4 regions of the Sphingobium yanoikuyae genome follow, and region 1 is predicted to be linked to each of the others. Evidence: riboswitches for the same ligand, from Rfam matches in the RefSeq annotation. Region 1 holds a riboswitch; each other region holds the start of a gene.
The links. A riboswitch is a leader RNA that binds a small molecule or an ion and turns the genes downstream of it on or off. The one in region 1 is predicted to bind cobalamin.
Positions count from the first base shown of each region.

Region 1 (3,469 bases):
CGCGGCAGCGGCCATAAGGTTGCGTGCTTTCGCGATCAGCCGCCGCTGAGGCCGAACACCATCGACCGGTCGGCATCGGGGATCAGACCCTCCATCACCCGCCAGAAACCGGTGACGGACCCCTGTCCGGCCTGGGCATAGGCGGCCGCCATCTTCTCGCGCAGGGCGCGGAAAAGCTCGGCTTCCAGCGCGCGGCCGGCGGGGCTGAGGCGCAGCAGTTTCTGCCGCCGGTCGCTGCTGCCGGGCCGGGTCTCGATATAGCCGCGCTCGATCAGGTCATTGAGCACCCGGCCGAGCGATTGCTTGGTGATCGCCAGCAGGCGCAGCAGATCCTTCACCGTCAGGTCGGGCTGGCGCGAGATGAAATAGAGGGCGCGGTGGTGGGCGCGGCCCAGCCCCTGCGCCGCCAGCCCCTCGTCGATCGAGCGGGTGAGCGCGGAATAGCCGAAATAGAGCATCTCGATGCCGCGCCGGATTTCGTCCTCGCGCAGGAACAGCGGCGAAGCCGGTGCGATCTGGCTGGGCGAGGGGGCTTGGACGGACATCGGCGCGGGTTTCCGGCTGGAGGGGAGGGGGCGTGGCGTTGATCCCTAAGATGGGTTGGGCGGGAAGGAAAGGGAAAGGCGAAGTCCATCGTCAGGAGGGCTTTTCTTTCGTGCATCAGCCGCTATATGGCGGTCCCGCGCTGACTTGGATCGGCGCATTGCTGGGGCGTCGCCAAGCGGTAAGGCAGCGGCTTTTGATGCCGCCATGCGCAGGTTCGAATCCTGCCGCCCCAGCCATAATTTTCGGTATCCGACGCCGCGTCGCTTTCCTTGCTTCCGGTTTCCGTTTCGGCATCTTCCGTCGGTATGCCTTGGGCGTCGAGCCGGCAGCGGGACTGCCGATACTCATTCCATGTCTTGGCGAAGACCGATGTTTCGACTAGGGCATCATCGATGCGCCGGTTCATGTTGGTGCATTGCATAACTGACGCCGGTGTTCCGCAAGGAACTTAATCGGGAATGCGGTGCGGGGGCCTTGCCCCTTATTCCGTGGCTGTCCCTGCAACTGTAAGCGGATAGCGCGATGCACGAGCCCGTGAGGGCAGCCACTGGACAGAGCGTCCGGGAAGGCTTGCATCCCGCAACGACCCGCGAGCCAGGAGACCTGCCGGCGTTTCGGTCGCTCTTGTCCTGACCCAGGGGTTGGTCATGGCACGGTCTCTCTTCCGTCTGGGCGGCGAAGCGTGTGGCTGGGGCTGCACGGCCGCGTGGTGTCGGGCGCCTGTCGCGCCTGCCTGCCGCCTCGCGCCGACCGGCGATGCCGGCAAGCCCTGCCTGGTTGCGTCCCGGCGCGCGGAGGATGTGCCTGTGAGCCAGACCGGCGCGGGCAGTGATAGGGCGACCGCGAACCATGCGGTAGCCCACGGGCCGGCCGTTCGGGGCTGGTGTCCCGATGCCTGGCGCCCGATGGCGGCGGGCGACGGGCTGATCGTGCGCGTGAAGCCGCGCCTCGGTCGTCTTTCGGCCGACGATCTGGCGGCGCTGGGCGAAGCGGCGATCGCCCATGGCAACGGCCTGATCGACATGACCCGGCGCGCCAATCTCCAGATCCGCGGCGTGCGCGACGAAAGCTGGCGCCCCTTGCTCGACCGCCTGCTCGACCTTGGCCTGGTGGACCGCGATGCCCGGCGCGAGGGCGCGCGCATGATGATGGTCGCGCCAGACTGGCGGGCGGGCGACGACAGCCATCGCATCGCCAGCCAGTTGCTTGATCGCCTGGACGAATTGCCGGACTTGCCGGGCAAGATGGGCTTCGTGATTGATGCCGGCGCCGCGCCGCTCCTGTCCGGCGAAGCGGGGGATTTTCGCATCGAGCGGGCGCGGGACGGCGGCCTGATCTTGCGTGCGGAGGGGCGGGCACAAGGCGTGCCGGTGGACAGCGGCGGCGAAGTGGATGCGCTGCTCGCGCTCGCCCGATGGTTCGTGGAGAGCGACGGCGCGCGCGCGGGGCGCATGGCCCGGCATGATGCGCCCCTGCCGGATTGGGCAACGGGCAGGGCAGAGGCCGCGTCGCCGCGCCCGCGACTGGTCCCCGGCGCATGGGATGGCGGCATGGCCTATGGTCTCTCGTTCGGTCGGATCGACGCGCGGCATCTTCTCGACGCGCCGGCCATGCGGCTGACCCCATGGCGCATGCTGCTGGCCGAAGGGCAGGTGCCCGGCCTGTCCGCCGACGCTGCCGATACGCTCATGCATGTGGAGGCCTGCCCCGGCGCACCTGCCTGTCCGCAGGCGAGCGTGGAGACCCGCGACCTCGCCCGCCGGCTGGCGCCCCATGTGGCGGGCCGCCTTCATGTCTCCGGCTGCGCCAAGGGCTGCGCCTGTTCGATGCCGGCCGACATCGTGCTGACGGGGCGGGACGGGCGCTACGACCTTGCCTTCCATGCCCGCGCAGGATCGGCGCCCGACCGTCCTGACCTCACCGCCACCGACCTTCTTGCCCATTTCGGAGCCTGTTGATGCCCCATGATTATGAGAGGGACGGCGCGGCAATCTATCGCCAGTCCTTCGCCACCATCCGCGCCGAAGCCGACCTCGGGCGCTTTGCTGCCGAGGAGGAGCCGGTCGCCGTGCGCATGATCCATGCTGCGGGCATGGTGGACCTTGCGGGCCATATCCGCTTTTCGCCGGGCTTTGCAGCGGCGGCGCGGCAGGCCCTGGCCGCAGGGGCGCCGGTGCTGTGCGATGCGCGCATGGTGTCGGAAGGGGTCACGCGCGCGCGACTGCCCGCCGACAATGCCGTGCTCTGCACCTTGCACGAGATCGCCGTGCCGGACATGGCGCGGGCGATGGGCAATACCCGGTCCGCCGCCGCGCTGGAACTGTGGCGGCCGCATCTTGCCGGGGCACTGGTTGCCATCGGCAATGCGCCCACGGCGCTGTTCCACCTGCTCGACATGCTGGAGGATCCGGCCTGTCCGCGCCCCGCGGCGATCATCGGCTGCCCGGTCGGCTTCGTCGGCGCGGCGGAATCCAAGGCGGCACTGTGGGCGGCGCAGCCCGTGCCCTGCTGCGTCGTCGACGGCCGGCTGGGTGGCAGCGCAATCACGGTTGCGGCGATCAACGCGCTGGCGAGCCGCGCGGAATGAGCGGCACCGTCTATGGCGTGGGCCTTGGCCCCGGCGCGCAGGACTTGCTGAGCGTGCGCGCCGACCGGCTGGTGCGGGGGGGACGGCATGTCGCCTATTTCCGCAAGGCCGGCCGACCGGGGCAGGCGCGCCGCATCGCGCAGGGCATGTTGCGGGACGATGCAATCGAACTGGCGATGGAATATCCGGTGACGACCGAAATTCCGGTCACCGATCCGCGCTATAACGACTGCCTTGCCGCCTTCTATGCCGACTGCACCGGCCGGCTGCTGGCGATCGCGGAGGCGGGGGAGGATGTGGTCGTCTTGTGCGAGGGCGATCCCTTTTTCTACGGCT
Region 1 covers NZ_CP053021.1:711,648-715,116, forward strand. Annotated here, with positions in the region: gene HH800_RS03790 (MarR family winged helix-turn-helix transcriptional regulator) at 36-545, opposite strand; tRNA gene HH800_RS03795 (tRNA-Gln) at 708-782, shown strand; cobalamin riboswitch at 960-1,172, shown strand; gene HH800_RS03800 (cobalamin biosynthesis protein CobG) at 1,452-2,504, shown strand; gene HH800_RS03805 (precorrin-8X methylmutase) at 2,504-3,133, shown strand; gene cobI (precorrin-2 C(20)-methyltransferase) at 3,130-3,469, shown strand, end outside.

Region 2 (3,469 bases), 1.2 Mb from region 1:
TATTGGGAGCCGGCGAAGTGGGTGGCGAAGCTGCGCGCCACCAAGACCGACAAGAATATCCTGCTGCTCAAGACCAATATGGGCGCAGGCCATGGCGGCAAGTCGGGCCGGTTCGAGAGCCTGCACGAGACCGCCGAGGAATTTGCGTTCATCCTATGGCAGCTGGGAGTGGAAGGCTGATGGCGTCGAGCTTCACCAAGCAGTTCACCGCACGGCCCGAGCATATCGATGTGCTGGGCCATGTGAACAACGCGGTGTGGGTGCAGTGGATGGAGCAATTGTCGGTCGAACATTGGATGACCGATGCCGATCCGGCCCATGTCGACGCCTATATCTGGGTCGTGACCCGGCATGAGGTCGATTATCGCGGTAACGTGACCGAGGGCGATGTCGTGTCGGGCCGCACCTGGATTCCGGAAGGACCGCGCGGCGCGCGGTTCGACCGGCTGATCGAGTTCACCGGGCCGGACGGCAAGGTGAAGGTGTCGGCCAAATCCACCTGGGCGATGATCGACAAGGAAAGCGGCCGATTGATGCGGGTGCCGGCCGAAGTCGCCGCCAACTTCATCGAGGGCTGAGCCGGCCCAGCTTCAGCGGGCGCTGACGGCCTGGGAGAGGGCGCGTGCCGCCTGCACATAGGCCGGTCCGCCGCACACGGTCCAGGCCTGGGGCAGGCTGATGCGCGCTATGTCGCGCAGCACCGGATGATGCAGCATTTCGGTGCCCTGGTCGGTGATGCGGTCGGTGGCGCTCTCGACGATCAGATAGTCGGGCCGGGCGGCGACCATCTCCTCCAAGCTGACCTGCGCGATCGCCGGCTTGCCAAGGTCGGCGGCCAGGTTGCGCAGGCCGGCCCGCGTCATCAGGTCGTCGACCAGCGTGCCGGTGTCGGTCATGTAGCCGCGCCGCTGATAATAGGCCGCGACTTTGGGCTTCGGCGCGCGGGGCAGGGCGGCGAGTTCCCGGTCCATCCGCGCGATCATCGCTTCGCCGCGGTCGGCATGGCCGATCGCCTGCGCCACGGTGCGGATCGACGCGACGATATCGGCATAGCTGTCCGCGCTTTTCAGATCGACGGCGGGATAATGCTGGGCCTTGAGGATCGCGATCGCCGGATTGCGCCGCGCCGGCATGCCGATCACCAGATCGGGATTGGTCGCCAAAATCTGTTCGGCCGATCCGTCGAGGATGGGCAGGCCCTTCGTTACGGCCGCCACCGCCGACATCTGCCGATCGGCGGCATTATGGGTCAGGCCGGCAATCTGGTCGCGATCGGCCAGCGCGACCAGCAACTGGTCGGCGCACAGGTTGAGCGACACGATCCGTTGCGGACGCTTGCCTGCACTGGCAGGCTGGCGCGCGGTGGCCGCCCATAATGTGGCACCGCCGACCAGGGCGATCACCAGGGCGATCATCCCCTTGCCGGGGCCGATGGGGGCAAATATCCGCATGGCCACCTCCCTTAGCCGGCGCGCTCCGCCAGGCAAGGAAGATTGACGCTCCAGTCGGGCTCGCCTATCGCCCGGACTGCGACAGGTTCCCCGGCAACGGGGATGAAAAGGGAATGGGGTTCAAGACCCCGGCTGCCCCTGCAACTGTGAGCGGCGAGCCTTTGTGCCACATGCCATTGGGACCACAAGGTTCTGAGAAGGCGGCATGAATCAGCGATGACCCGCGAGCCAGGAGACCTGCCGGTCGCGGTCGTCCTTCGCGCGGACAGGGTGTGCCGAGCGGACGGGGGTGAACCCGCGTGGCGACAGGTGGACCGCAAATTGCGGGGACCATGTCGCGCCCGGCCGGGCACCGATATCGTCCCTGGGATGCGGTCCCTCGTCCGGGGGCTTATGTGTTCAAATATCTGACTTTCTGTTCTTTCCTTCTCTCCACCACCGCTTTCGCCGAAGACGCGCAGCAGGCGCCACCGCCCGATGCCGCCGCCGATGCCGGGGCATCCTCTATCCTCGTCACCGCGACCCGCCTCGCCACGCCGGTGGATCAGGTGCCGGCCTCCGTCACCGTGCTCGACAAGGCAGCGATCGACCGGGCGCAGGATCTGGGCGTCACCGAATTGCTGCTGCGCACGCCCGGTGTCAGCATCTCGCGCAATGGCGGCTATGGCACGGCGACGTCGCTGCGCATTCGTGGCGCCGAGTCCGACCAGACCGTAGTGGTCATCGACGGGGTGAAGCTTAACGATCCCTCTTCGGCCGGTGGCGGCTATAATTTCGCCAATCTGCTGGTCGGTGACGCCTCGCGTATAGAAGTGCTGCGCGGCCCGCAGTCGACCCTGTGGGGCAGCCAGGCGATCGGCGGCGTCGTCAATGTCGTCACCGCCATGCCCGAAAAGGCGCTGGAGGGGAGCTTCGATATCGAGGCGGGGTCGCGTGACACGGTCAGTGCCCGTGCGGCGTTGGGCGGGAAGACCGGCCCGGTCAGCTGGCGGATCGGCGGCCAGAGCTTCACCACCGAGGGTATTTCCGCGATCAGCCCGGCCTTTGGCGGCAAGGAGAAGGACGGCTATACCAATCGCAGCGTCACCGGCCGGGTCGAGGTGGCTCTGGCGGACGGGATCAGCGCGGACCTGCGCGGCTATTATTCCGACGGCCAGGTCGATTTCGACGCCACCAGCGCGGACAGCCCGGCCTATGGCACCAATCGCGAATTTGTCGGCTATGCCGGCCTTAACGTCGCGCTGCTCGACGGCCGGTTCCGCAACCGTTTCGGCTATGGCTATACCGATACTGATCGCGACAATTATGATCCGCGCAACCCGCGCAAGCAGACCTTCGACGCGGCGGGGCGCAACCAGCGGCTGGAATATCAGGGCAGCTTCGCGATCGCCGACGGCTGGACCGCGCTGTTCGGGGTGGAGAATGAGAATAGCCGCTTCCGCAGCGTGTCGCCTTCGGCGTCGCTTTCGGTGCCGATTCCCGATCCGGCCCGCGGCAAGGCGGAGATCACCAGCGTCTATGGACAGCTCAATGCCCAGCCGATCACGGGCCTGACCCTGACCGGCGGGCTGCGCTATGACGATCATGATCGCTATGGCGGCCGCACCCTCTTTTCTGCCGGTGGCGTCTGGGCGTTGCCGACCGGGACGGTGCTGCGCGCCAGCTATGGCGAGGGATTCAAGGCGCCGACCCTCTATCAGCTCTTTTCCGAATATGGGAACCAGGCGCTCGATCCCGAACGCGCCCATGGCTGGGAAGCGGGCGCGGAGCAGCGCTTCCTTGGCGAGAAACTGCGGCTGGGCGCGACCTGGTTCGACCGGACCACGACCGACCAGATCATCTATAATAGCTGTTCCTCCAGTTCGACCGATCCGCTCTGCTTCACGCCCGGCACCACCACCCGCCGCTATGGCTATTATCTCAATGTCGCGCGCGCCAAGGCGCATGGGATAGAGGCGCAGGCGGCGGTCGAGCCGGTCAAGGGGCTGACCATTGACGGCAATTATAGCTGGACCGTG
Region 2 covers NZ_CP053021.1:4,723,518-4,726,986, forward strand. Annotated here, with positions in the region: gene HH800_RS22725 (S9 family peptidase) at 1-180, shown strand, start outside; gene HH800_RS22730 (acyl-CoA thioesterase) at 180-578, shown strand; gene HH800_RS22735 (ABC transporter substrate-binding protein) at 591-1,451, opposite strand; cobalamin riboswitch at 1,518-1,711, shown strand; gene HH800_RS22740 (TonB-dependent receptor plug domain-containing protein) at 1,847-3,469, shown strand, end outside.
Region 2: linked by a shared signal. The riboswitch ahead of HH800_RS22740 (TonB-dependent receptor plug domain-containing protein) and the one ahead of HH800_RS03800 (cobalamin biosynthesis protein CobG) in region 1 are both predicted to bind cobalamin.

Region 3 (3,469 bases), 1.5 Mb from region 1:
CAGCAGTTCGCCCCAGATCCGCGTGACGCTGCGCACCGCGAAGGCGCGAAGGATCACCGCAACGAACAATATGAAGGCGAGGCAGGTCGCAAGGATGTTGGCGTCAACCGCATCCATCGGCAGCAGGCGTACCGCCGCGCAAATCCACGCATAACACAGACCATAGGTGCCGACCGTCGATGCCAGCACGCGCGGCGCGATGGTGCGCCAGCCCGGCTCCTGCCTCGCCGGCACGATCAGAACCGCTGCTCGAACGTCACCGCGACGCTGCGCGGCTCACCCAGCACCCACTGCGAGGTGGAATAGCTGTTCTGGACGTAGATCCGGTCGAAGACATTGCGCAGGTTGAGCGTCACGCTCGTCTTCTTTCCCAGGTCGTAGCGCGCCGAAGCATCGACGAGCGTATAGGCCGGAATGCGACGGGTATTGGCGGCGTCCGAATAGCGCTTGCCGACATGGCGCAGGCCGGTGTCGAGGTGCAGCGGTTGCACCGGCCGCCAAGAAAGCCACAGATTGGCTGCCTTTTCGGCAACGCCGATCGGCATGTTGCCGTTGCGGCTGACAAGCTCCGTGCCGACAAGTTCGTCGAAGTCGTCATATTGCGCGTTCAGGATCGTGCCGTTGGCCAGGATGCTGAAGGACTTGGTCACGGCCAGTCCGAACGATGCCTCGACGCCGTAGGACGATTGCTGGCCGACCTGCACAGACACCGTGGGATCATTGGCGGAGCGGGTCAGGATCTTCTTCTTGACGATGCGATAGCCCGACAGCGTGAATTCGCCGCGCCCGTCGAGGAAGGTTGCCTTGGCACCCGCTTCCCATTGCCGCCCGGTGGATACATCGAAGCTGGTTTGTGCCAGCGTCGCGGTGAGGAACGCCGTCACCGGATCGGCGGCCGCGGAATATTGCGCGTAAAGCGAGATCGTGTCCGTGGGATTGTAGACCAGCCCCGCACGCCAACTGGTACTGGGATAGCGCGCGGTGTAGTCGGCGGTCGGATCGAGCGCATCGTGGCGCTCGGTCTTCGGGCGATCGTAGCGCAGGCCCGTCACCAGCGACAGTCGATCCGACAGCGAGAGGCGGCTTTCGCCGAACAGCGCCCATTGCTGCACATCTGTCTTATACTTGTACCGGGTGCCGAAGGCGCCATCCAGAAACGTGCCGGGCGCGTAGTCGTAGGGATCCACCAGGTCGGATCGGGAATTGGGCGAACTGTCGGTGCGCAGCAGCGATCCGCTGTTATACTCTCCGCCCAGGCTCAGGCGGTGGTCCATGCCCAGCAATGTGTGGTCGAAAACCGCGTTGAAGCGGTCGCCCCACTGCTTGGTCTTGTAGAAGATTTCCAGATAGCTCGACCGGCGGATCTGATCGCCGGACCAGGCATAGCCTTCTGCATTGCGCCAGTGCTTGAAGCCGGTGAGGTAATAGGCGACGTTGGTGATCGTCACCCCGTCTGAAGGCGTCCATTCCGCCTTGGCCTGGGTCCAGGCATCGTCGAAGCGCAGCGAGCGGTCGGCGATATTGTAGTTCTTCTTGCGGATTTTGCGCACCAGCTTGCCATCACGCAGCGGCGTGCCGTACCAGATCGTCGGATCTAGATCGGCGCGATCATGCGTCAGGGTCAGCACCAGATCGTCACTGGCCTGGTAGCGCAGCGCGGCCGACAGGGCGAGACTACGGGAGCGTCCGCGCTCCATCCAGCCGTCCGACCGGTTGTAGCTGAGATCCACGCGGTAGGACAGCTTGTCCCCGATTGGCCCGCCGATCCCGCCGGCCGCTGCATATGTATCGAAAGAGCCGCCGCTGAGGCGTAGTTCACCTTCGAACTCTTCGGTGTTGGGCTTTTTGCGCACAACGTTGATGGCGCCGCCGATGCCGCCTTCGCCATAGAGCACGGACGCTGCGCCGCGCAGCACCTCGATGCGCTCGGCCATCCAGGGATCGGCGGGGAAGGTCTGCGTGGTCGTCGTATAGACCCGCATACCGTCATAGAGCTGCATCACCGAGGTGTAGCCGGTGAACCCGCGCGAACTCAGGGAATAGCCGAATGCCGAGGAATTGTTGATCAGGCCCGGCGCGCGCGCCGCCGCCGCAACGACCGTGCGGTCACCAAGACTGCGGATCATCTCCTTGGTGATGACATCGACGCTTGCGGGCGTCTGCATAGGCGTCAGGCCAAGGCGGCTGGAGGCATCGGCCTGCTGGCCAAGTTGCAGGACGCCGGCCTTGCGCGCCGTGACGACGATGTTCTCCGTGCCATCGGGCGCGGCGTCGGCGGTCTCCTGAGCATGCGTTGCGGTGACACTTGCCGCCAGTGCGCAACATGATGCGCCGGAACGGATCAGGCCGGAAAGAAGCGATCGTGTATTCATGTGTAACCCCCGTTGCGTTTTCCAGTCGAACGGACAGGTTCCCGCGCAGGAGGACGTCTCCTCGCACGGGCGCAGCGGTGGAGACCGGGCGCAAACGAGCGACCGGCGGAACCCACCGTTGCGGCCTGGCCGCAAGTTCGTCGCTCAGACGGAGTACACCGTGCCGCGGCCATCCCCTGGACCAAGGCAAGAGCGACCGGACGCTGGCAGGTCTCCTGGCTCACGGGTCATCGCACGATGCACGGCCTTCCCAGGCCTCGCAGGAGTTAGCGTCCGGCCCAGTGGCTGCGACAGGCATCCTTGGCCTGCCGCGATATGCATCGCGCTATCCGCTTACAGTTGCAGGGACAGCCTCGGCTTCAGGGGCAGTGCCCCTCCACCGCGTTCCCTTTTAAGCCTCTTTCGAAGCACCAACGCGATCTTGCCCCCCGTTAGGGGACGGGCTGGGAACTATGGGCTATCGAACAGGATAGCAAGAAATTCGTGGAATGTGGAATTTGGTCATGCCTGGACGGCCGGTATGCGGCTGTCCCTGACGCTCAGGTGCTGAACACACCGCCCCGATAGCAGTCATGAACAAGCGGCACATGAGTTGTTGCGAACGATTATCAATGCACGTAATGCGTCGGCAGATAGCGATGCTCAACAACGCCGCCGCCCTTACGGATCATGCGCCGGCGAACGGTTGCTACCTCGCCTTCGGCTCTCCGAATCTGCCGAACCGCAGCCTGTCACCCAGGCCGTTCATCAGCTGGGTAGCGTCGCGACAGACATTCCTAGACCAGCGATAGTTTTTGAAATTCGAGTACATTCAGGAGGGCAGCGAGCGGGCAACCATTGCTTGAGATCGGATGGCTAGAGTTACCCTCGTTTCAGCCTTATTTATACTGATCCATGGCAAGGATCGTCCGACGGCGTCCACAGATGATCACTGAGTGTGAGGAAAAGAATCGCTTATTGGAGAATTGGCGATCTCGGCGTTCTTCAATGCCAACTAAGTCATTGATTTTGCTGGTGACCCCTACGGGAATCGAACCCGTGTTTCAGCCGTGAGAGGGCCGCGTCCTAACCGCTAGACGAAGGGGCCGTATGTCGCA
Region 3 covers NZ_CP053021.1:2,203,632-2,207,100, reverse strand. Annotated here, with positions in the region: gene HH800_RS10935 (iron transporter) at 1-234, opposite strand, end outside; gene HH800_RS10930 (TonB-dependent receptor) at 237-2,372, opposite strand; cobalamin riboswitch at 2,560-2,802, opposite strand; tRNA gene HH800_RS10925 (tRNA-Glu) at 3,385-3,459, opposite strand.
Region 3: linked by a shared signal. The riboswitch ahead of HH800_RS10930 (TonB-dependent receptor) and the one ahead of HH800_RS03800 (cobalamin biosynthesis protein CobG) in region 1 are both predicted to bind cobalamin.

Region 4 (3,469 bases), 2.2 Mb from region 1:
CTCTCCTCGGGCTTCAGGTTCGGGTTGCCGACCTCGCAACAGGGATCATTGCCATAAAGCTGCGAGGCGTCGGGCAGCACGAAGGAGGTGCCGCCATTGGCCTCCACGAACAGCGCGTCGCTGACATCATAGCGGCCCGACACGTTCCAGATCGTCTTTTCCGATCCCTTCGCCTTGTTGTAGCGCAGGCCCGCGGCGATCCGCGCCTTGCTCGACAATTCGTCATTGGTGCGCAGCTGGAAGATGCCGGCATGGACCTGTTCATCGGTCGGCGCGATCAGCAGGACGTCGTCGCGGCCGTTGAAGCTCTGGAAATCATAGCCGATCAGCGTGTCGATGCCGCGCAGCATGTTGAGCTGCACCACCGCGCTGCCGCCATAATCCTGATAGCCCCAGAAGGTGCCGGCCGGATAGATGACCTGCGGCGGGCCGGCGGGCACGGGGTTTCGGATCTGGACATAGGCGGTCTTCCAGTCGTGGAAATAGCCCTTGAGGAAGAATTGCACCCCATCCTCGCCGGTATAGTCGAGCCGCAGGCTGGCCACTTCCTCATTGCGGTCGTTGCGGCTTTCCTTGGTCCGCGTCGCGCTGATATTGTCGAGATCGGCCTTGGTATGCTGGTAGAGGGCGTTCAGGCGCAGGTCCGACGCGATATCATATTGATATTTGATGCCCGCCGACCAGAGATCATAGCCGCGCGCGCGATCGGTCGCGCTGGGCTGCATCACGTCATAGGGACGATAGCCGTCCGACTGGCTGCGATTGGCCCAGACCACGAAGCGATGCTGGCCGATCGCGCCGCGAACATAGCCGTCCAGGCTGGTCCCGGCAAAGCTGTCGAGGCTGGCATTGACCTGGCCGCCCAGATCGTCGCTGAAATCGCGGGTGACGACATTGATCACGCCGGCCGCGGCCTGGGTGCCGTAGAACAGGCTTTCGCCCCCTTTCAGCACCTCGATCCGCTCGATCATGCTGGCGGCCATGGTGTCGTTGGGCGACGTGCCGCCATAGAGGCGGTTGTTGAGGCGGATGCCGTCCATCGTCCACAGCACATCCTTGGTGCGCGAACCCTGCAGCGCGATGTCGACATAGCTGAACGGCCCGGACTGCGACCGGATGAACAGGCCCGGCACCGCTTCGAGCGCGCGGGCGGTGTCGATCGCGGCGGCATCGCGGATCTGCGTGTCGGTGACGATCTCGATGGCATGGCCATAGCGCGACAGCTGCTGCGGCAGCGTCTCTTCCAGGCTGGTGCCGGTGACGACGATGCTGTCGCCTTCCCCTTCGTCGGCCAGAGCCGGCGATGCGATGGCAAGCGAAAGGGCCAGCGCGGCCCGTGAAACGATATTGGACTTCATTTATTCCCCCATCCGGCGCCGCGTTCGACGGGCGGGGGCAACCTTCACGAGCGGCACGCGCGCGAACGTCCGACACACGCGCCGGCCGGGCGCCCAAGGGCAACCGACGCGCGTCGTCGCAGCGGCCCCAGCCGCTCGTTCGTCGCTCAGACGGAAGTTACCGTGCCGCGGCCATCCCCTGGACCAAGGCAAGAGCGACCAGACGCCGGCAGGTCTCCTGGCTCACGGGTCATCGCTTGATGCACGGCCTTCCCAGGCCTCGCAGGATTTAGCGTCCGGCCCAGTGGCTGGCGGATCGGTCATTCTGCCGTCCGCACATGTACATCGCGCTCACCGCTTACAGTTGCAGGGACAGCTGCGGATTTGGACAGTCACCCGTCCGCACCGCATTCCCTATTAAGCCCCTTTCGGGACACCGGCGCGATCATGATCCCATGCCGTGCGGCGCGGGATCGGCGGGATCGATAATCGAATATCGGGCGGGCTGCAAGCGCCTCTCAGAACCAGGCGCGCAGGCCGATCACCAGGCTGGTGGCCGACGGCTTATCGCCGGCGGCACGGGCATAATCGGCCGTATCGCCCAGCTTGCGTTCCCAATTGACGCCGACATAGGGCGCAAATTCGCGGGCGATCTCGTAGCGCAGCCGCAGCCCCAGCTCGATATCGGACGGGCCGGCGCCGATCCCCAGTTCGGGCACGGCCTGCGCCGCCAGATTGAACTCGGCAGCGGGCTGCAGGATCAGCCGCTGGGTGATGCGCTGGTCATAGCTCGCCTCCAGCCGCAGATGGGCGTCGCCCCTGGTCGACAGGAAGGCTTCGGCCCCGACCTCGAACCAGTAAGGCGCCAGGCCGTCGATGCCGATCACCGCATAGCTGCGGTCCGGCCCTTCGCCGAAATCCTGCCGCACGCCCGCCTGCAGGTTGAACCAGGGGTCGATCGCCCGGCTGTAGAGCGCCTGCACCTCGGCCCGTTCGAGCGATCCGCCGACCGTCCCCTCACCCTCGCTCTTGACCGCGAAGCGGTTGATGTCGCCGCCGATCCAGCCTTCGCCCTCCCAGGCATAGCCATCAGCGCCCTTGCCGGCGCGATATTCCAGCCGATCGAGCATCCATTGCGAATAGGTCATGCCGCCCCCTTCCGCGATCATCGCCGCGCGGGCGCGGGCCATGGCAGCGGGGTCATAGAGCGCGTCGGCGGCATGATCGGTCGGCACTGTCGGCGGCGTGCCTTGCGGGATGGCGGCGTCGGCAGCCGGCATCTCATGACCCATTGCCCCATGATCCATCTGGCTATGGTCCATCTGGCTATGGTCCATCGTCTGGGCCTGCACCGGCGCGGCGGCGGCGAGCATCAGAAGCGCGACCCTCCTCATGCCGCGTCCTCCCCATGGCGGACCGTCACGACCCGCATCATCCCGGCATGCATGTGCATCAGCATATGGCAGTGGAACGCCCAGTCACCCAGCGCATCGGCGGTAAGGTCGAAGCTGACCTTGCCGCCCGGCAGCACATTCACCGTATGCTTGCGCGGATTATGCGCCGCCTCGCCGGTCACCAGTTCGAAGAAATGGCCGTGCAGATGGATGGGATGCGGCATCATCGTGTCGTTGATCAGGGTCACGCGCACCCGTTCCATATGGCGGAAGGCGATCGGCTCCGCCCCTTCCGACAGCTTCACCCCGTCGAACGACCACATGTATCGTTCCATGTTCGCGGTCAGATGAATGTCGAGCGACCGGGTCGGGGTGCGCAGGTCCGTGTTCGGCGTCAGCGACCGCAGATCGGCATAGGTCAGCACCCGATGGTCGACATCCTCCAGCCCCGTCGGCCGGTCAGCGGTGCGATCGGCCGGCATCGGCGACAGGGTGGCGACGCCCGGCCCCATTTTCACGCCCGGCGCGACCGACTTGTCGCGCATCTTCATGCTATGCCCGCTCATGGCGTCATTGGCCGGCTGGCTGAGGTCGATCACGCCGCCATGGCCCATATCCATGCCGCCCATGTCCATGCCCATGTCCTTCATGCCCAGCAGCGGCCGGGCGCGCCGGGCCGGCACGGGGGCGACCATGCCGACCTGCGGCGCCAGCGTGGCGCGGACCAGGCCCGACCGG
Region 4 covers NZ_CP053021.1:3,723,452-3,726,920, forward strand. Annotated here, with positions in the region: gene HH800_RS17820 (TonB-dependent receptor plug domain-containing protein) at 1-1,358, opposite strand, end outside; cobalamin riboswitch at 1,548-1,793, opposite strand; gene HH800_RS17825 (copper resistance protein B) at 1,856-2,731, opposite strand; gene HH800_RS17830 (copper resistance system multicopper oxidase) at 2,728-3,469, opposite strand, start outside.
Region 4: linked by a shared signal. The riboswitch ahead of HH800_RS17820 (TonB-dependent receptor plug domain-containing protein) and the one ahead of HH800_RS03800 (cobalamin biosynthesis protein CobG) in region 1 are both predicted to bind cobalamin.